3 regions of the Metabacillus sp. GQ13 genome follow, and region 2 is predicted to be linked to each of the others. Evidence: predicted binding sites of a transcription regulator. Region 2 holds the regulator's gene; each other region holds the start of a gene.

Region 1 (6,915 bases), on a different contig from region 2:
ATAGGTTTATCCAATAATATAAACAAGTTTTAATCATAATTGTGATCTATTCATCATAAATTGTGATGAAGAATAGTGAAATTATGCTCATATGTTTATTACATGGAAAACATAATCACTTCAAGCATAAACATTGGTGAATTGATTATGAAATGCTGTCACATCATCGACTATTGGGTTTGATGATAGATTTTTTTTATGCTTAGGAGGGAAAGCATTGAAAATTCATATTGTACAAAAGGGCGATACTCTTTGGAAAATCGCAAAAAAATATGGAGTTGATTTCGAAGAGTTGAAAAGTATGAATAACCAATTAAGTAATCCAGATTTAATCATGCCAGGAATGAAAATTAAAGTACCTTCTGGAAATATTGCCGTTAAAAAGGAAGCACCCATGACAATGCCTAATCAAAAGAAAGAAATGCCTAAGATGGAACATCCATATGCCAAAGAAAAGCCAAAAGTAGTTATGGATGTGGAGGACATGGAGGAAAATGAACCAATTACTGAAAAACCATCAAAACCTTATATACCGCCTGTACCTAATGTGCAACATCCGGTATATACAGGGGTGGATATGAATAATTATTATACGGTGAATATGGCAATGATGCCGCAAATGCCAAATCCACAAATGCCACCGAAACCAGAAAATGTTTTACCTAATCTAACTGAGAAAGAAAGTGGTGATAAAAAGATTACTAAGGAGGAGTCATATTACTTATCACCAGAACAACAAGAGGAGGATTCAATTGATATGGCAAATATGCCGAATGTACCAAATATGCCTATAATGCCAAATATGCAGCAAATGCCAAATATGCAAATGCCTGCATATCAAGCGCCAGTTATGAATTACCCACATTATGTAGCACCACATTGCATGGTACCTGTATCACCAATATTACCTGGAAGTGGTCTTTGTCCACCAGGTCCTTATCAACCGATGCATATGCCATACGGTTATGGTCCAGTCATGCCAAATCAATCATACCCAACGGCGGTGAGCCCTGAATTTGATGAAGAACAAGATGAGAATACGGCCTATGCACCAAACATGAATCATCCACATGCTGCACCAGCACAATATGGTACTGGTCTACCTGTAAATCCACATGCGGGCGTGCCTGTAACTCCTGTATTACCGGGATATGGATTTGATCCCAATCAAGTCTTAGGCGCATATGGTGAAGCGCAGGATGACGACGATGATTATGATTATGAAAATCAAGAACACATGCCAAATCAACCGTACCCGCAAGCCGTTGCACCTGCTTATGGAGCAAATAAGCATGATTGTGGTTGCGGAGGACAGAATACGAATCAGCATGGATATGGATATCCTATGCAACAACCTGGCTACGGATATCCTATGCAACAACACCAGGGATATGGTTACCAGATGCAACCACAGCCAGGTTACGGTTATCACATGCCACAACAACAACCAGGCTATGGATATCCTATGCAGCAGCAACCATTTGCAGGATATCCAGTTCAACAACAACCATATATGAATCCACAAGGTTATAACCCTAACCAGATGCAACCTGGTGGTCAGTTTGAAATGCCTAATTTTGATAGTAGAGATGAAGAAGATGATGATGATAATTAATTGATGTTTCAACTAAAAAACAGAGGTTTAAACCTCTGTTTTTTAGTGTTCTACTTTTTTTATTTTTAATGTACTTTTTTAAAGATAAGAGAATATGAATAATTCCGACTGATATTTGGTACCTTGCTCAAGAAGACATTGGAAAGCGATTTTTTTGAGAAAGTCCAAAATTTAAAGGTATTACCGATAACTAACAGTTTGGTGTCCTTCTGTATGGTACAAGCTAGGTAATGAGCGAATTTTAATTGCTCTTGCCAAAGAAATTTAACAGGGGGGTTTTTGTGTTGAATACTGGAAAAAAAGTTACTGCTTTTACAGCAATTGCGTTGTTAACAACTGGATTAACAGCTTGTAATGGTAATAATGAAGGTGCGTTAAACACAAGAGATAATAACACCGCACAACCAATCGGTTACCATACAAATGAGAATGGTAATATGGATAATGAAGGTCCTATAACTGAAATGATGGACGGGATGAATAACGAAGGAAATACGAATCAGAGAAATACAAATGCTAAAAACAACAGAACAGATAATAACAATCAAAGGAATATGGGTACAACAAATGTAGGAAATACGAATCAGAGACATACAGGTGCAACAAATGCTGGTAATAACAATCAGGGAAATGCCGGAAATACCAGCAATGGTATTGCAGAAAACGGTAATAACCTAGGGAATGGTGCTGGAGATAATCGCTATAGCCGTGAAGATGCAAATTATCATGGACACTTAAATCGAGTCGGATATAATAACAATGGTAATGGTAATGGTAATGGTAATGGTAATGATAATGGTGAGAAGTCTGATAAGATTAAAACCACTGTTGAAAAAATTGATAACGTTGATGAGGCAAATGTTTTGGTTACAGATGACAATATCATTGTCGCAGTCGATACTCAGGACAAGAATGATAAACAGGTAAAGGATCAAATAACAAGCAAACTTCGTAAAATGGCTGATGGAAGAAATATTCAAGTTGTTACCGATGAGGCGACATTGACTCGCGTTCGAAATATAAATAACAATATGGAAAACGGTAATGATCGTAAAACAATTGATACCGATATCAATAACTTGATGAATGATCTTGGGGATGCCATTCAACGACCATTTAATGGGAACCGTGACTAATTAAACAAGGGGATTTCCCCTTGTCTTTTTATTTTAGGCTCTTTTCTAAAAGTTTGTTGCTCTAGTACGTATAAAAATCGGCTTTTGGATTTTTATGATCTAAATTGAAGTGATCTCTAGAGGTATATCAGAGTCATTTAACGAAAAGAGCACGAAGATATGCTGAATTCGTAACGATTTACTTATTACGAAAAACAACAATCTTTGCGAAAATAGCCTTATTTTATTCGTTTTAAAATTGGATTTGGGATTTTATATGTGAAAATACTAAGTATGGAAGGCACTATATCCTTAATATGAAATAGTAGGCCTAATAAATATGTGATAAAATAGTAGAAGTAGAAATGAGGATCTAAGTAATAGGTGGTATATATGGAAGAAAATAAGAAGCGTGAAACAAAAGGGATCGATACTACATTAATATATGATTTTAAGGAATATCCGGATGAAATAAGTGGTCGCTGTGATAATTGTGGTAACACGTTATTTAAAAGTTCAGTGAAGGACTTCATTTTTCTGAGGGAATGCCGAGAATGTGGTATGAAAAAAAGTATATAATTAACAAAAAGTCACTCATTTTATATGGTTTTTTTGAAGATGGATGAGTGACTTTTATGCATTAATTCTACTTAGTAAATAAATATCTAACAGCTTTATAAATAAGGACTACTGAGAAGAGTAAAACTGTTAACACACCAACCACTGTTGTAAACGGTGCCAAAGAAGCTAAAAACGTACCAGCTAATGGAACTTCAATTAATGCAAAGCCTGCTAAGATAGCAGCTAGGAATAAAAAAATCCAACTACTCATAAAAAACCCCTCCTTTTACTAACAACATATGTCTACACAGAAGAGTGGATTAATGACTTAGCCTACTGGCATTAAAATATTGTTGTTATCTAGAGAAGAGAAAGAGGTTAATTGTTATATTATTGTTGAGGTGAATTCTCCCTTGTAGCCATACATTCTAACAACCTAATACACCTTATCCAACATAATTCAAAGTCTTATTAACTTGAGTAACAAAAAAAGGACTTCAACAGAAGTCCTTTTTTTGGCTAAATATAAAATTAAGCTTTGTTAACGTTAACTGCTTGAAGTCCACGTTGACCTTGTTCAGTTTCAAAAGTCACTTTTTGACCTTCATCTAAAGTTTTAAAGCCTTCGCCTTGGATAGCTGAGAAATGTACGAATACGTCGTCTCCACCTTCAACCTCGATGAAACCGAATCCTTTTTCTGCGTTAAACCATTTTACTGTACCTTCTTGCATGTATGTTGCCTCCCGTGTGGATTACCCACAATTTATTACTATCCTTGCTCAATTAGATATCAAAGGCGAAAAGTTTAATTACTTATTCTTTCCTTACAGACCGAACAAAAATAATTCTTCTTAATAATAACAGAGAATGGGCTTAATAGCAAATAGGTTATCCTACCTTTTTGTAAATTTCCTTTTGTTTTTAAAGGATTTATTATCAGTAAATAAAAGTTTCTAAAGTAAAGCTAAGTCTAGTGTTAAAAGTTCTTTTGGAGAATGTTATTTTGGTTAAAATTTCTTAAAATGGTCACAATAGTAACGAACAAAGGTTGGATTTAACCAACAATTTAAATAGCGTAAGGATCATGCACATGTTCAATTCTTTATATCATACTAACAACTGAGGTGAGATCGATGAAAAAAATTCATCCAAGTCGCATCCTTACCGTTTGCAGCTTGACAATAATGATTTTTAGCATTCTATTAGCAAATGGTAATCAAGCAAGTAGTATATCAGAGGAAAAAATAGTTAAAGGGCCACTAACTGTAAAAGTAGTTTTGCAGCAGATATATCTTGATGGGGAGTTAAGTGAAGAAGTGAAAAATGAAACAATCCTTTCGATGGAAGACTTCTGGGCTTCTTATGTTGGTTGGCAGTTAATAGACCAGAATGAACAGAGAATTATCTTTCAAAAAAAGGTAGAAGATATCTCTCCGCTGTTAAAGGCTAACGGCTACTTTGGGATTGGAGATGATGGTACATTATCAATCTTTAACGGAAAACCTGAGACAAATGAAGTCATTCAATCTTTTTTCCAAATTGATATTAAAAAGCTAGAGAGCAGAAAGCAAAGTGAATTACTACGAGGGATTAGAATTCACTCAAAGGATCAATATTTAGAAACATTAAAAACACTTGAATCTTTTTCAAAGTCAGAGAAAAAATAGAGGATGCTGATGCTAACTTTAAGGGTGAAAATCTTTTAAGTTAGCCTTTTTGTTTGGAATCATTCCGCTATTTATTGTTTTTATGATGTTTGTATTAGTGGTATTATAATAGTGGGAACGATTGTACGTATTGCACTCCAAGAGAAAATCCCCATTCTATTGAAGTTTGAAAAAGCGAGTCGCTTGTTTGTTTAAAGAAGCTCAATAGAGTTCATTCTGATTTTTTGAACTATTCTTACATGTAATATTCCTTCTGATTAGCAGCTTTTTTTGATACAATAGGGTACAGTCAAAAAGAGGTGAATTTCGGTGATTGAATTTATTAAAGGGTATGTTGATGATGTGACACCAGAGTTTATTGTCATTGATCATCATGGAATAGGTTATCAAATTCATACACCTAATCCATTTAGTTATGAAAAGAGCAGTCAGAAAGAGTTAATTATTTATACATATCAGCACGTGCGTGAAGATATATTAGCACTATATGGCTTTCAATCAAGGGAAGAAAAGGCTTTGTTTATGAAATTGCTAAATGTAACCGGTATTGGTCCAAAAGGAGCTTTAGCGATTTTGGCATCAGGAAATCCATCACAGGTCATTGAAGCGATCGAAAATGAAAATGATACCTTTCTAGTGAAATTCCCTGGTGTAGGAAAAAAGACAGCACGCCAAATTATATTGGATTTAAAAGGAAAGCTTGGTGATGTTGCTGCATTATATGCCCCCGACTTATTTACAAATGAACAAGCAATTGATAATCGTACAACCAATCTAGCCTTAAGTGAAGCAATTGAAGCTTTAAAAGTGCTAGGATATGCTGAACGAGAAATAAAGAAAGTTGTACCTTCTTTACAGGAGGAAAGTTTAACAACAGATCAATATATTAAAAAAGCGTTGCAAAAGCTTTTGAAGTAAGGTGATAAATATGGATGAACGCCTTGTATCAAGTGAAGCAGATTCACAAGAAACATTTATTGAGCATAATTTAAGACCGCAAACGTTAGTACAATATATTGGACAAGATAAAGTGAAAGAAAATTTAAAAGTGTTTATTGAAGCTGCGAAAATGCGTGGAGAAACACTAGATCATGTTCTTCTGTACGGTCCCCCAGGACTAGGGAAAACGACATTAGCTACAATTATTGCCAATGAAATGGGCGTAAATATCCGAACAACTTCTGGTCCTGCAATTGAAAGACCTGGTGATTTAGCAGCCATTTTAACTGCATTAGAGCCAGGAGATGTCTTATTCATTGATGAGATACATCGTTTGCATCGTACAATAGAAGAAGTTTTGTATCCGGCAATGGAGGACTTTTGCTTGGATATTGTCATTGGGAAGGGCTCTACAGCTAGATCTGTACGTTTAGAACTCCCACCTTTTACGCTTATTGGTGCTACAACAAGAGTTGGTTTATTAACAGCCCCACTTCGTGACCGCTTTGGTGTTTTAAGTAGACTTGAGTATTATAATGAAAACCAATTATCAACTATCATTGAACGAACAGCTGATATTTTAGAAGTTGGCATAGAGCTTGATGGGGCAATTGAGATAGCTAGAAGATCAAGAGGTACTCCGAGAATCGCAAATCGATTGTTAAGAAGAGTAAGGGATTTTGCACAAGTTAATGGGGAAGAAACGATATCAAACGAATTAACAGTTACCGCACTAGAAAAGCTACAGGTTGATAAATTAGGGCTGGATCATATTGATCACAAGCTATTACTAGGTATAATTGAAAAATTTCGCGGAGGACCGGTTGGAGTTGATACTATTTCGGCAACAATAGGGGAAGAGTCTCATACAATCGAAGATGTATATGAACCCTATTTGCTTCAGATTGGGTTTCTCCAACGAACTCCAAGGGGAAGAATAGTAACAGATCTTGTGTACAGTCATTTTAAGATGGAGGTTCCAAAACGTGACTGATTTTCCTAAGGTATTAATGATTA
Region 2 (6,915 bases):
AGCAATTCTCCATGGCACAATCATGCCGAAGGCCAAAATCCAAAACATTCCACTTAATTCTCCAATATCGATGGTGGAACTTAAATAGGTTTTCATTATGATTCGAATTAATAATAATCCGATCAAAATAAATGCAAAAGCCTTTGACCGTTTAAGGTATATATCATTACCTCTAACTTCAAAATTTGAGGTTTTAATTAAAAGGAGTGAGAAAACCATCCCAACTAATATTGCCTCAAAAAACTCTGAAACCGTTACTCGAAACATAGGATGAATAAACATTAGTGCCCCAGTACTCATAAATAGTGGAGGTAATATAATTTTTTTTGCGCTCGTAGGTTTATCAGCTGATTTTATACGAATAAATAAAACAAATATTGCCATCCCTACTGCAAAAATTGAAGAAATAATTGTGACCAAATAAATCAATCCTTTACTATGCAACTACTATAATTAGTATAAACGAACTTCTCCTAATTACCTACAAGAACATTTATATGTATTATTTTTGTTTAACTTTTTATAGTTAATCTTAACTTAATGCTCGCTACTATCACTTTAGAATGAAGAAAAACGTAAGTACCGTTTAGTGAGAATGAACTGGAGCATTACCTATAGAATAAAAAAACACGAAGAGCGGCAGTTTCGATATTGACTTAGGGAATGAAGGTCAAGTTACTTAGTACTGGGCTCTGAAAAAAAGGTGTCAAAGCAGTTACCCACAGTATAAGTATTTCTTTAATCCAAAAATAAAAAACCATTTAAGAACTTCTTAAATGGTTTTTTATTGCTTATCCTAAAACACGGCTAATTGCTTCAATCACTCGATTCTCATCAAAGGGTTTAACAATAAAATCTTTAGCACCGGCTTCAATTGCTTCTACCACCATTTTTTGTTGTCCCATAGCTGAACACATAATAATTTTCGCATCAGGGTACTCAAGTTTAATTTCTTTAAGAGCTTCAATTCCATTTTTTTCTGGCATTGTGATATCTAAGGTTACTAGATCTGGTTTTTCTCTAACAAAAAGTTCAATTGCCTCAACACCGTTTTCTGCTTCGCCGACAACTTCATGATTGGCCTTTATTAAAATATTAGATAAAGTCATTCTCATAAACTTGGCATCATCAACAATTAGTATTCTGGCCATGCCTAGTTCCTCCCCAAAAATGATAAAGTAATGCCTGATTTATAGTCAAACTCATATGCGTAGGCGATCGCCTCTTGGAATTAGACACATATTTAAGTCTCATATATCCACATTCGCAATAACTATCACTAATTCCTTTATTATATCAAAAAATTCCATATTTTATAGTAAAATTGGATCAAAAGTAATTTTTACTAATAATCTCTTAAGGACTAAAAACCTGTAAAGCCCCCAAATATTTCTGTTAGGTAAATAATGATTAATGTCATTAAATCAAAAAATAATAAAATCCCCATGATAATCATTAGATAGCCACCGAATTTCATAATCATAAGATTATGTTTTTTAATCCATCCAAATCTACCGATAAAGAAAGACAACAGTAAAAACGGTATTGCAAAACCTACTATATAGGCTACCATATAAATCATTGCTGAGCTAGGATTAGTTGCAGCCAACCAAATTACTGCTGAAAGAATTGGTCCCGTACAAGGTGTCCAACCAGCTGCAAAAGCCATTCCAATTAGAGCAGAACCTAAGTATCCAGCTGGTCTGTTTTTAAATTCAAAACGACGTTCTTTCATTAAAAATTCTGGTGTGAACACACCAACAATCATTAACCCAAATACAATAATTAATATTGAACCAATCTGGCGAATAAGATCTTGATAGTTTTGAAAGAATTCTCCAATAAATGAAGTACCAAATCCAAGTGCAATAAAGATTGAAGAAAATCCAAATAAAAAACATAAAGTATGTAATAAACTTCTCCTTTGCAATAAGGCATTTTCAGTTTTTAATTCTCCTACTGATACCCCAGTAATATAGGATAAAAACGCTGGATAAAGTGGTAAGCAGCACGGAGAAATAAAGGATAAGAACCCAGCACCGAACGCTAAAAAAACATTAATATCTGTCATGTTATTCCCCCTAGAAATATAGATATTCTCTATTCTAGCAAAAAGAATCTTTATTATTGGTTTTACATGTTAAACTTTCATGTCATTTTAATTAAGTAAAATATTGCAGCAAATAATTTCAACAAAGACTACCTTTGAAATTATTCCAATAAAAGGGTATACTTATATTAGAAATATACTTAAAAAAGAAAGGACAATTTCTTTTGTCTAAACAAGAAATGCTTAAAGTTATTGAAAAAAAAAGAATAGAATTAATTGATATCGTTTTAAAAAATGGGATAAATTCAAATGAATCTATTAAATATAGTCAAGAGTTAGATTTATTGTTAAATGAATACATTAAGGATGATCATTCAAAAAATAGTTCTGTCTTTTTTTATTGAGGATGTAAATCATTTTTCATATTAAATATAAATTAAAGATTAAAATATTTTCTTTAAAAACACTTATTGTATATAACCTACATGCAAAACTCTAGCATTACCAATTAAAAACCACTTTTTCTCCAGAAAAAGTGGTTTTACTATTGTTATAGGAAAGGATAAGTAATTTACCAAGACATTTTATGACCTCGGAAAGGATAAAATAAAATAAGAAAGGTTGTCCCAACAAAAAATAATTGAATGATTCAATCCTTTTCAAAACCCCTAAATACTTGAAAACTGCAACCCAATAGAAATGACCTCTTTAATAAGTTACTGATTTCTATTATTATTAGAGTTAATTTCAAAACCTTATTATATCAATATTATTTTCCCATTTGTCCGTTCATAGCTTTCATCATTTGATTGATCTTCTTTTGAGAAGGTTTCTGACCCATTTGCATCATCATCATTTTTAACATTTGCTCATTGATTGGTGGATTTTTCTTTAGATAAGTCATCATATATTTACGCGCAATGAAAAATCCTAGCGCAACTCCAGCAAGTAGTGCTAGAACGCCTACTAGAATAACAACCCATAATTCCATTATATTTCCTCCTTCATGTTGTCTATCTTACAGTGTACTAAACCCAAGGATATTATACAACATTTGTCCCGTAATTTCCTTATTTTCATACAAAATTTCTTTCTTTGATAGGATTTAACCAACCATACCTTTCTCCCTGCAAGTCCATTGCTAAAAATTTTGGATCAAACTTTCTAAGTACTTCAAAAAAAATCGTTTCTGCTTCATAGCTTCCGTCTGATGAAAGCTCCAAATAACGATCCTTCACAATTAAAGTAGCATTACCACGATTACGTTTCAATTCAATTTTATGGATATGATGCGTATTCGAATAATCTGATCGATTTACCAAATGAGTATTTAGTAACTGATGTATAAATAAATGCGGAATAGGCTTTGTAATATAATGAATTTGTTTCTCAAGGGTATCAACAAGGTTGGATCGAACAGTCGTCCAATAAAAGTCCTGAAAAAGGTGATAAATTTTAGATTCACGACCAAAGTAGTGACTTGCAAATTCTTCCTCTATTAAATAAATGTAATAGTGTCTCACCATTCCATTCCTCCTCTATCATTCCTTTTCTCTTATTATAAGAGATAGATAAAGCAAGAATTGTCTTAAAGCGGAGAAAGAAGACACTATTTTTGTCGAAGTGTTTGAGATTCTTTTGAGTTATGATTATTTAAGAATTCCTGTAAAAGGAAATGAAAATAAATAAATCTAGAAAAAGAGACGTTATTAGTCAAAAAAAGAATAAACCATAAAGATTTATTCTTTCAATGAAGATTATTTTTCTTATCCTCTTTTAATTTCTTCGGTGTAACATCATTTCCATTTGGATCTACAATTGTTACACCTTTTAAAGTATTCTTCATTGAAGAACGGAACGTTTTTAGATATTGTTCTCGTAATACTTGTTGTTCTTCTTTTTCTACTTCAGTCAGACCTACTGACTTAGATTTTTTTGATAATTCATTTATACGTGAAAGTTGATTTTTAGGTAACATAATTAACTATTCTCCCCTATATATTTCATACATGTCATATTACTAAAAGGAGTAAAGAATAGCAACTTAAATGGTTTAATCGTCACCATTATTCTAAAAAGTTATTCATTCATTTTAATGAGATAGGATATAAGGTGTAAATGAAGATCCTACTAGTTAGTGAGGTTCTTTTGACTGATTATCTAGATACTCTTTGTATCTTCTATGGACGGTTGCTTTACTAACATCATATCCTAGACCCTTGAGAATTGCAGCAATTTCATGAAATGTAAGCTTTTTATTACGAAGTTTTATGATTTCATCGATCGGAACAGAAAGTTTTTCACGACCTCCACCCCTATCAAGATTGGACAAATTATCTTGAGGTTTATATCCATTTTCAATAGCTCGATGCATCCCCCTTTTTATTTTGTAATTCACAAGTTTTCGCTGAAATTCTTCAACAGCAGCAAGAATATTTAAGACCATTTCATCACTTTCTGATAATTCTGGTTCCCCCTGCTCAGTAAGTGTAAAAAGTGTTGCATCTAATTTCTTTATTTCATGTAAAAGGGCTATTTTAGCATGCCCCCTTCCTAGACGGGTATCATCCTGTACAAGAATAATTGAAGCCTGTTTGTCTTTTAACATAGCAAGTGCTTCAATGATTCCATCCCGATCAACAGCATAACCACTATGGCGCTCTTCTATTATCTTTATCACATCTATTTTATGGATTTTTGCTAATATCTCTAGCTCCTCTCTTTGTCTTATTAAAGAACTATCTTGTGTTTTTTTATCGGTACTTACTCTGCAATATATAATTGCCTTCATTTTCATCATCCTAGCTATAAAAAGATTAATTTCATTTCTATTAATCTCTGGAAATTATCCTTAAAACTTTCAACCACATGTATCTTAAGGTTCGCTCGAAATTTGGTTATATATATGGAAAACTAATCATTTTATGTAAGGGTCTTTTCTAAAAGTTTGTTGCTACCAAAACTAGTAATGTCGGCCTTTGGATAGTACCCAGTAACTTCGGGATTAAGATATTACCTAGTGGCATTAAGATATTACCTTAAAAATAAGTCATCGGTTTTTTTATAATTAGAAGCTATTTAAAAGAAAATGGGCTAAGTCATTTAATGAAAAGCAGCAATCTTTGCGAAAACACCTTTATGTGAAAAATCATCTATTCATATTTAACTTTAACTACTCACTAGCAATCTGTTCAAATTTCATTTGGTGCCCTTTTTCTAAAGGTACAAAAACTAGATCACCTGGCTTGATAATACTAGAGTGAAGTTCATTTTTATCTTGAACCCATTCCACAAAATCTTGTTTAGATATATTTGCATTAGTATGAAACTTATCAGCGATACTCCATAAACTATCACCTTCTTCTATTTCTACTATATAAAAATTTTCTAAATTCTCATTTTGATTAGTATATGATATCGCACCTGTGATAGCTAATAATACAACAATGAATGATAGGATATAAATGATAGATTCTTTTTTCAATTCTCTCACCTCATAGGAATATTTGTTCGTATTTATAAAATAATCATAATACGAACAATTGTTCCAGTCAACACTTTTTTTCGAACTTATGTTTGTACGAACAGGAAAATGATGCTATACTAAACATATATTACAGGAATCCGAGGTGTCACAAGGATGACGAAACTATCAAAAAGACAACAAGATATCTTAAGTTTTATCAAAGATGAGGTACAAAAGAAGGGTTATCCACCCTCAGTTCGTGAAATTGGGGAAGCTGTTGGTTTAGCTTCAAGTTCAACTGTACATGGTCACTTGGCTAGATTAGAATCTAAAGGTTTGATTCGAAGGGATCCAACCAAACCAAGAGCAATTGAAATTTTGGAAATAGAGGATTCTTCTACCATTCCAAAAAGCAAAGTGGTTAATGTACCTGTTATAGGTAAAGTAACAGCTGGTGTACCTATAACAGCAATAGAGAATGTGGAAGAGTATTTCCCCCTACCCGACAGATACGTAAATGATGACGAACATGTTTTCATGCTCGAAATTATGGGTGATAGTATGATAGAAGCAGGTATCTTAAATGGTGACATGGTCATTATTCGTCAACAGCCAACTGCTAATAATGGTGATATTGTTGTCGCGATGACTGAAGAAGATGAAGCAACCTGTAAACGATTTTTTAAAGAAAAGGATTATATTCGCTTACAGCCTGAAAACTCTACAATGGAACCAATTATCTTACGAAATGTAAGTATATTAGGAAAAGTAATAGGTGTTTATCGTACTATCCACTAAAAGTCTTGCCCCTGGGCAGGCTTTTTTTCTGTTTAATTTCGTTTTTTCTATCTCTCAAAGTTTTTTTCATTGATTAAGTGTTAGATTTTGATATTGAAATTGTTAAACCCAACAACTTAATATAAAAAACAAAAAAGGTGACAAATATAGAAAGAAACCTAGTTTCAATCGTATATTTGTCACCTTCAATATCAGGAAAACTTCTTATTTAATACATTGACATGTATTGTTCTCTTTCCCATGGGTGAACTTGGGTGCGGAACATATCCCACTCTATTTCCTTGGCTTCAATAAAATGCTCGAATAAATGTTCTCCTAAAGCATGTTTCATTGTACTATCTGTTTTTAGTAAATCTAGAGCTTGAGCCAAAGTAGCTGGTAAATCTACGATGCCACTCTCGATACGCTCTTCTTTTGACATAACGTAAATGTTACGGTCAATTGGTTTAGGAGCTGCAAGCTTGTTTTTGATTCCATCAAGACCAGCTGCTAATAATACACTCATTGCTAAGTATGGATTTGCAGCGGGATCAACACTACGTACTTCAACACGCGTGCTTAAACCACGTGATGCTGGGATACGAATTAATGGACTTCTATT
Region 3 (6,915 bases), on a different contig from region 2:
GCACATAAAAGAGGCGGTAAAACAGAGTCTTCTTCGTCTTCAAACAGATTATATCGACCTTTATCAACTTCACGGTGGAACCATTGAAGACAACATTGATGAAACAATTGAGGCATTTGAAGATTTAAAACAAGAAGGTATTATCCGCCATTACGGTATTTCTTCTATACGACCTAATGTGATTAAGGAATATCTCGAGAAATCTAACATTATCTCAATTATGATGCAATACAGCCTTTTGGATCGACGTCCTGAGGAGTGGTTTTCTTTGTTAAACGATAAAAATGTAAGCATTATTGCTCGTGGACCACTCGCAAAGGGCCTATTAACAAAAAAACCTATATCCTCCAAATCGCTAGATAAAGGCTATCTTTCATATACAAAGGAAGAGCTTGCAACATTATTACCTAAGCTTGAGAATATTGATCCCTCACACACAATGACTGAGCTTGCTTTGCAATATTGTCTTTATCAAGATGTTGTCGGTGCAGTTATTCCTGGAGCAAGCAAGATATCCCAATTAACTGAAAATACTACAGCATCAAAAGCCGAGCGAATATCTACTAGTACATACGAGTTGCTTCAGAAACTTTCAAAACAGGAAATCTATCAACAACACCGGTAAAAAACGGGATCTCTTTTTGATCCCGTTTTTTAACCATTAACACTTCGATTACAGCCTTTATTTAAAATCCTTCCACGATAAAGAACTTTCACCTAAAAGTTCCCCAAAACTCTTATTCTTTTCACGTTGCTTTCTTTCTGCTATTTTTTGTCGCTCACTAGCAGCTTCTCTATCCTCTTGCTCCTTAGCTAACCCTTTTTTTACTGCCTTTAATTGCTCTACTAAATCACTATTTAAATGATCGGAAACGATTACTGATTGATCATTCTTTTTCTTGTTTAATTTCTTCAATTTAATCTCCTCCTACGTGCACCAGGATTATTTGCTGTTTTCAACTAAGATTATTATTTTTCGTACAAAGCATAGTTTGATTAGTTACTATTCGACAATAAACTTTTTAAAAAGAACTTAGTTTAAAGTATAAGAAAGTTTTTTTAATTTGAAAAGGAATTCACATTAGGAAATTCTTCTCAGAGAGTGAATCATGATCGTTAATTGAAGATGCCAAAAGATACTTGCATTTTTAGTTTCAAATATTGGAAGTACCTTAACATTCGTGTAAAATAAGATTGAAAATTAAGGTATTCAACTGTATTTTTGAAAAAATTGATTCATGTAAGGGATACGCTTACTATTATTTCAACAATCAACACAACTTAAAGGAGATTGCATATGAAAAAAACATTGATTGGATTTCTGATTTTCCTTTCTTATATCTTTATTATTGGTTTTTTCTTTACTAATAAAATGATGTACATAAAGAAAAAAACGGATGAAGAGATTATTGATCGAGAAACAAAGCTTGGACTTTATAACCAAAGCGATTTTGACTTACTTGAGAAAAGACATTTTTCAATTCCTTCTCAGTTTGGTTATTCGATAAAAGGTACGCTTATCGAGCCATTTGCGACAGATCGGTATATGATCATTTGTCACGGTGTTACGGTAAATCGACTTAATTCCGTTAAGTATATGAACTTATTTTTACAAAAAGGTTGGAACGTATTAATTTATGATCATCGTAGACATGGTGAAAGTGGCGGAAAAACGACGAGTTATGGCCATTATGAAAAATTCGATCTACAATCCGTTGTTGATTGGCTAAAGAAGGAAGTAGGAGAATCGATCACTTTAGGGATACATGGTGAGTCGATGGGTGCGGTGACGACATTGCTTTATGCTGGGATGGTGGAAGATGGAGCAGATTATTATATAGCTGATTGCCCCTTTTCAGAGCTTGAGGCACAGCTGTTGTACCGGCTTAAAGCAGAATTTAAGTTACCTAGTTTGCTTGTCATGCCAATTGCTAAGCCTTTTGTTCAGTTACGCGATCGTTATGCTATTAAAGGTGTTTCACCACTCAATGCAATTGTTAATATTAAGAAGCCTGTATTATTTATTCATAGTCAAACTGATGATTATATCCCTGCCGAAATGTCACGGCAGCTCTATGAAAAAAAGCAAGGATCAAAAATGTTATATATTGCTGAAAAAGGATCCCATGCGATGTCTTATTCAGAAAATCGTGAGAAATACTCCCTCGTTATTGACGAGTTTTTTGCTGAAATTGGTTTACAAACCACAACAGAAAATTAGGCTACTTGCCATTCCATTTGGATAATCTAACTTGCTTGTACAATCGAATTGGTCCGAGTAGTAATTTCAATGACTATCCCTATAAAACTCAAGTATTCCATCACAAAAAAAGAGCAAGCACACTACACAGCTGGTGCTTGCTCTTTTTCTAATTTAACACATCTGAAATTTGTTCCATATTTTCTTCCATCCATTTGATTGCCTCATCAATTGTCTGAAATTCCTGTGCCTCAAATGTCATTTCATCCTGTAGCAACCATACATCCTTTGTATCATCATGTGGCCCCCCGATTGACCAATGAAGAAGACTATATGGATGATTATTATTTAAAAAGGACACCCACGTTTTATTTAATGCGACATTTTTTATTGAATTCAATCGATTTTTCACCTGATTTTCCTCACTTTACAAGTAAGCTCATGCGCGGATTTAAAATTTGTGAAGGACTTTTTAGCATAAAGCAATTTGCTGTTTTATTATGGGAAATGGTGAGTTGCTCATCCAAAAACACCATTTTGGTTTTCTCAACATAAATGGGCACATGATTTGTTTCAAGCTTGATATCATCCTCTTCGTGCTTTTCGACTAACCAGAGTGCTGTGACACCACTCATTACACATCCGCAGCCTTCTGTATCATATTTTAGTTTTAAGATCCTTTGTTTATTTTCTTCAAGTTTGGGTGTTAATTGCTCAATTGCCTCATTTGTAAATGTTAAATGCATATTATTCTCCCTCTTATTTGCTTTAACACCATTTTAACATAGGTATATCATGTTCTCATCTCTAAGTGCTTCTGAAAGTCCCAATCAAAGAAACAGATCAATAAGATAGCACCTATTGGTCCATCTTCTAATTTGTTACTTTTGTTTCACATCAACAATTGCTTGAAGTGGTAGCTGAAAATGTTGGCCACTTTGCTCATTAACTATACGAAGTACATGCTTAATCGGATCAACAAAATGGATGTAACCAGAGCATGTGTGATGAAAGTGGTCTTTATAATACGTAAAAATGAGTTCCGTATGTTCTTCCATTGCCATACAAATCGCCTCGTTAAACTGTTCAAGCTGTTGCTCATCAAGCTCAGGTTTTTCTTGATAGGTATCCGTCTCTGACCAGTCTCTTAGTAGTTTCACATGCTCAGGTAACATCATCGATGTCCATTTTATATTGCCTCTATCTCGTATCATGTCTTACCCACCATCCTAAAAGCATTAAGTATATCTAATGAAAATCCCTTGGGTATCCTAACTGAATCAGGGTCTGCGCAATTTCATGATACCCTCTCCTAAAGCTACATACGTTATACTCCGTTGCTTACCTACTTCCACGCTACGTTCCTCCTAAAAAATAAATAAAGTTCTAATACCGTATTCTTTAGGTGCATGATCGAAAGCTTTTCCATTTTAAAATAGGCTTTTAAGGAATGGGATAACGCTGATGCAGGTGCCCCTATTGATCCGTTTCAGTACTTCCTCAAATTCTGAGTTTACGTTATGCCTTATGACCGCCCACAAGCTTAGCACGATGTTTCGCTGTTCCTGCCGGCGTGTATGACACGGCGCGTAAAATCGCGTCTGATCCATATTTATAGCGAATTGAATCCATTACATAGCCTAGTGTTCGTTGTTTAGATCGATTTGGTTGAAACAAGTCCAATTGCATTTCACAATCGTCTTCAATATTTGACAACGTAATCGATAGTTGTCGCACTGTTTTATTTGTATAAAACGTTTCAAATAACTGCAAGCATGTGTCATAAATGTCCATTGTAATGTTTGTAGGCTGATCAATCGTTTTGGAACGGTGGAACCCTCCTCCAAATTCATCACGGCTATATCCTACTCCCAGACTAATCGTTCTTCCAACCTTTTTGTGTTGGCGTGCTCTACTGGCAACTTCCTCACTGATTTCTAACATAACATGCTTTACTTCTTCTGAATCTGAATAATCGCGAAGTAAAATTTGACTTTTTCCAAAGCTAACCTGCCCCTGCATAATTGGTGCACCAATTTCTGATAAGTCAGCTCCCCATGCATGGTAATAAAGTTGATTGCCCATGACACCAAACTTTTTCTCGAGTAGTTCAAGTGGATAGTGTGCAAGCTGTCCAACGTTGAAAATCCCCATTCGATTTAATGTTTTTTGCACTTTGGAGCCAATCCCCCACATTTGATTTAATGGTTCAAGCTTCCAAAGTTTTTCCTTTACGTCGTCATATGTCCATTCTGCAACACCAGTTTTCTTTGCATCAATATCTAAGCATACTTTTGCCAAAAGTAGATTAGGTCCAATACCAACTGCACTAGGAAGAGCAAACTCACGCTCCATGTCATCACGGATTTTATCGGCAATTGTCCACGCATCTCCCCAGATATCCTCAACGCCATCGACCTCTATAAAACTTTCGTCAACACTGTAAGTATGAATCGCTTCTTTTGGTACATAGCGGTGAAATAATTTTGTTATTTCCGTAGACATCCGAATATATGCCCCCATCTTTGGATTGACAATGTTGATCCGTGGATCATTTGGAACCTCAAAAAGCCTCGCTCCAGTTTTTATGCCGAATTCCTGTTTCATAAGCGGAGAAGTTGCTAGTACGATACTTCCTTGACGGTTTGTATCACCAACAACAACTAAATAGCAGGTCAGTGGGTCCAAGCCAAGTAAAACAGCCGCACAACTTGCATAAAAGCTTTTCATATCGATACAAAGAATTTTTCGCTTTGGCAATTGATCATAGTTTTCAATCATAGCTGGTTCCTCCCAAAAACAGAATGTACGTTCGCTATTATTATATTCTTATAATAAGAGAATATACGTTCGAATTCAATGGAAGTTTTCACCATACCTACGATTGTATTAGCCGTCTTGATGCTCGTTTCAATTACTTTGTAAAATAGTAACTAATAAAGTATCTATAGGGAGCAACAACTTTTTAATTACGCAATCTTCAAAAGTGACCTAAAAAACAGGTATACTAACATAGAGAGGTGTTATATGGAGGAAAAATTCATTTTGAAGATGCTTAGAAATAACTTTTTACAGTACGGCAGAAGTCTTATTGAAAATCCACTTTCTGAAGATGATTACAAGTTTATCATTGAAAAAATAGTAGCTGAAAAAGATGAAGATACAGAGTGGTACGAAGTTATTGAAGATGTAGTATATGCCTATTTTACAAATCAGGAGTAGAACATTCATTAGACAATCTCAAACACAGGTTGTTAAAAAGCAGGCAAGAGGCTCGACGTAAACACTGAGCCTATAACTAGGAGCCCACAATTATTTCTTAAAAAGAGCCTTCCCTGCTATCCGTTCAAAGAGCCTTGGCATAACTTGGTAAAGGGTACTTCCTGCATTCATCCAACCCGGTAGATTAATTTCACGTCTTGAAGTTAGCATAGAGTTAACAATAATCCGGGCTACCTTATTTGGGTCAAGCATCCAGCGTTCAACACTTTTTACATAGTCACCTTGTTTGTCGGCAATCTCAAAAAAATTAGTTTTAATTGGACCTGGATTAACAGAAGTCACATATATCTTACTTGGCTTGACTTCCATTCGTAGACTGTTTGTAAAACCAATCACAGCATGCTTAGAAGCTGCATAGAGACTAGACTTTGGCGTTGCAATTTTCCCAGCCTGGGATGCGATATTAATAATATGTCCCTTGTTTCTTTTCATCATAGTTGGTAGCACCATTTTTGTTGTTGCTATTAACCCATAGACATTTACCTCAAACATATTTTTCATTTCATCAAGTGTAGCGTCAATGACATCATTAAAGATGCCGAACCCAGCGTTATTGACAAGAATGTCGATTTGACCAACTTCCTGCTCAATCTGCGAAAATATCCGCTGAGTTAACTCAATATTCTGAACGTCCAGCACATAATAATGACAAGACACATCATAGTCTTGTTTTAATCGTTTAGCTAGCTGAACAAGCATTTCTTCTCTCCTTGCGAGCAGAATAAGGGTAGCTCCTTGCATTGCACACTCAACTGCGATTTTCTCCCCTAAACCACTTGATGCACCAGTTATTACTATATTGCATCCTTTTATACGCGGATTCACTTAAATCACCTCAAACGTTTTAGCAGTATTTGACTAGTCATGTTACATGTAAGTATCACCTTTAATTTGACCGATTTCCTTAGAATAGTCAAGTATCTTATATAAGGCATTGCTGTAACATAATATGGAATAAAGGAGGAAATCTGAAGTTTGTCCTTCATAAAATAACTTGACAAGAAACTGTCCACCACTGCATAATAAATAAAAATTCAGGCAATTGGCACGATAATCTCTTTGGCTAAGGCCCTCTTCTAAAAGTTTGTTGCTCTAGTACTAATAAAAATCGGCTTTTGGATTTTTATTATGTAAATTGAAGCAATCTATGGAGGGATATCAGAGTAATTTAGCGAAAAGAGCACGAAGATTACTTAAAACGTGTAACATTAGTACTTTTTACGGAAAACAACAATCTTTGCGAAAAAGCCTTGACTAAAAACGTATCATTTTCTATGACGAATTCAGGGACTATGACAAGTATACTAAATAAGAAGCAGTAAAGAGATGGGCCGCATAGTGAGATGCTTCATGGCACCATTTTTTATTAAACCTACCCTATGAACTGTTAGGAAAACCTAACCGTATTTCAGCGATAAGGACAGTATGGGAAA

The links. The regulator LexA, encoded in region 2, represses DNA repair genes until DNA is damaged. The targets are predictions, from matches to a motif close to CGAACATATGTTCG.
Region 1: the regulator LexA is predicted to act here: its motif matches at 5,074-5,087, upstream of ruvA (Holliday junction branch migration protein RuvA).
Region 3: the regulator LexA is predicted to act here: its motif matches at 5,040-5,053, upstream of AC6CHR_RS07680 (Y-family DNA polymerase).

Annotation. Positions count from the first base shown of each region.
Region 1 covers NZ_JCAXET010000003.1:105,112-112,026, reverse strand. Annotated here, with positions in the region: partial or broken gene safA (SafA/ExsA family spore coat assembly protein) at 218-368, shown strand; gene AC6CHR_RS04460 (YhcN/YlaJ family sporulation lipoprotein) at 1,900-2,751, shown strand; gene AC6CHR_RS04455 (DUF8096 family protein) at 3,124-3,309, shown strand; gene AC6CHR_RS04450 (hypothetical protein) at 3,377-3,562, opposite strand; gene AC6CHR_RS04445 (cold-shock protein) at 3,823-4,023, opposite strand; gene AC6CHR_RS04440 (BofC C-terminal domain-containing protein) at 4,426-4,959, shown strand; gene ruvA (Holliday junction branch migration protein RuvA) at 5,269-5,877, shown strand; gene ruvB (Holliday junction branch migration DNA helicase RuvB) at 5,888-6,892, shown strand; gene AC6CHR_RS04425 (DUF2905 domain-containing protein) at 6,885-6,915, shown strand, end outside.
Region 2 covers NZ_JCAXET010000001.1:274,998-281,912, forward strand. Annotated here, with positions in the region: gene AC6CHR_RS01380 (CcdC family protein) at 1-420, opposite strand, end outside; gene AC6CHR_RS01385 (response regulator) at 792-1,151, opposite strand; gene AC6CHR_RS01390 (cytochrome c biogenesis protein CcdA) at 1,364-2,071, opposite strand; gene AC6CHR_RS01395 (Spo0E family sporulation regulatory protein-aspartic acid phosphatase) at 2,275-2,454, shown strand; gene AC6CHR_RS01400 (YneF family protein) at 2,820-3,041, opposite strand; gene sirA (sporulation inhibitor of replication protein SirA) at 3,127-3,576, opposite strand; gene AC6CHR_RS01410 (DUF896 domain-containing protein) at 3,798-4,028, opposite strand; gene AC6CHR_RS01415 (YneB family resolvase-like protein) at 4,185-4,841, opposite strand; gene yneA (cell division suppressor protein YneA) at 5,223-5,534, opposite strand; gene lexA (transcriptional repressor LexA) at 5,691-6,314, shown strand; gene glnA (type I glutamate--ammonia ligase) at 6,523-6,915, opposite strand, start outside.
Region 3 covers NZ_JCAXET010000005.1:123,828-130,742, forward strand. Annotated here, with positions in the region: gene AC6CHR_RS07650 (aldo/keto reductase) at 1-625, shown strand, start outside; gene AC6CHR_RS07655 (YqkE family protein) at 683-916, opposite strand; gene AC6CHR_RS07660 (alpha/beta hydrolase) at 1,298-2,221, shown strand; gene AC6CHR_RS07665 (DUF2552 family protein) at 2,370-2,612, opposite strand; gene AC6CHR_RS07670 (iron-sulfur cluster biosynthesis family protein) at 2,623-2,946, opposite strand; gene AC6CHR_RS07675 (YolD-like family protein) at 3,082-3,414, opposite strand; gene AC6CHR_RS07680 (Y-family DNA polymerase) at 3,719-4,981, opposite strand; gene AC6CHR_RS07685 (YqzH family protein) at 5,228-5,422, shown strand; gene AC6CHR_RS07690 (SDR family NAD(P)-dependent oxidoreductase) at 5,513-6,307, opposite strand.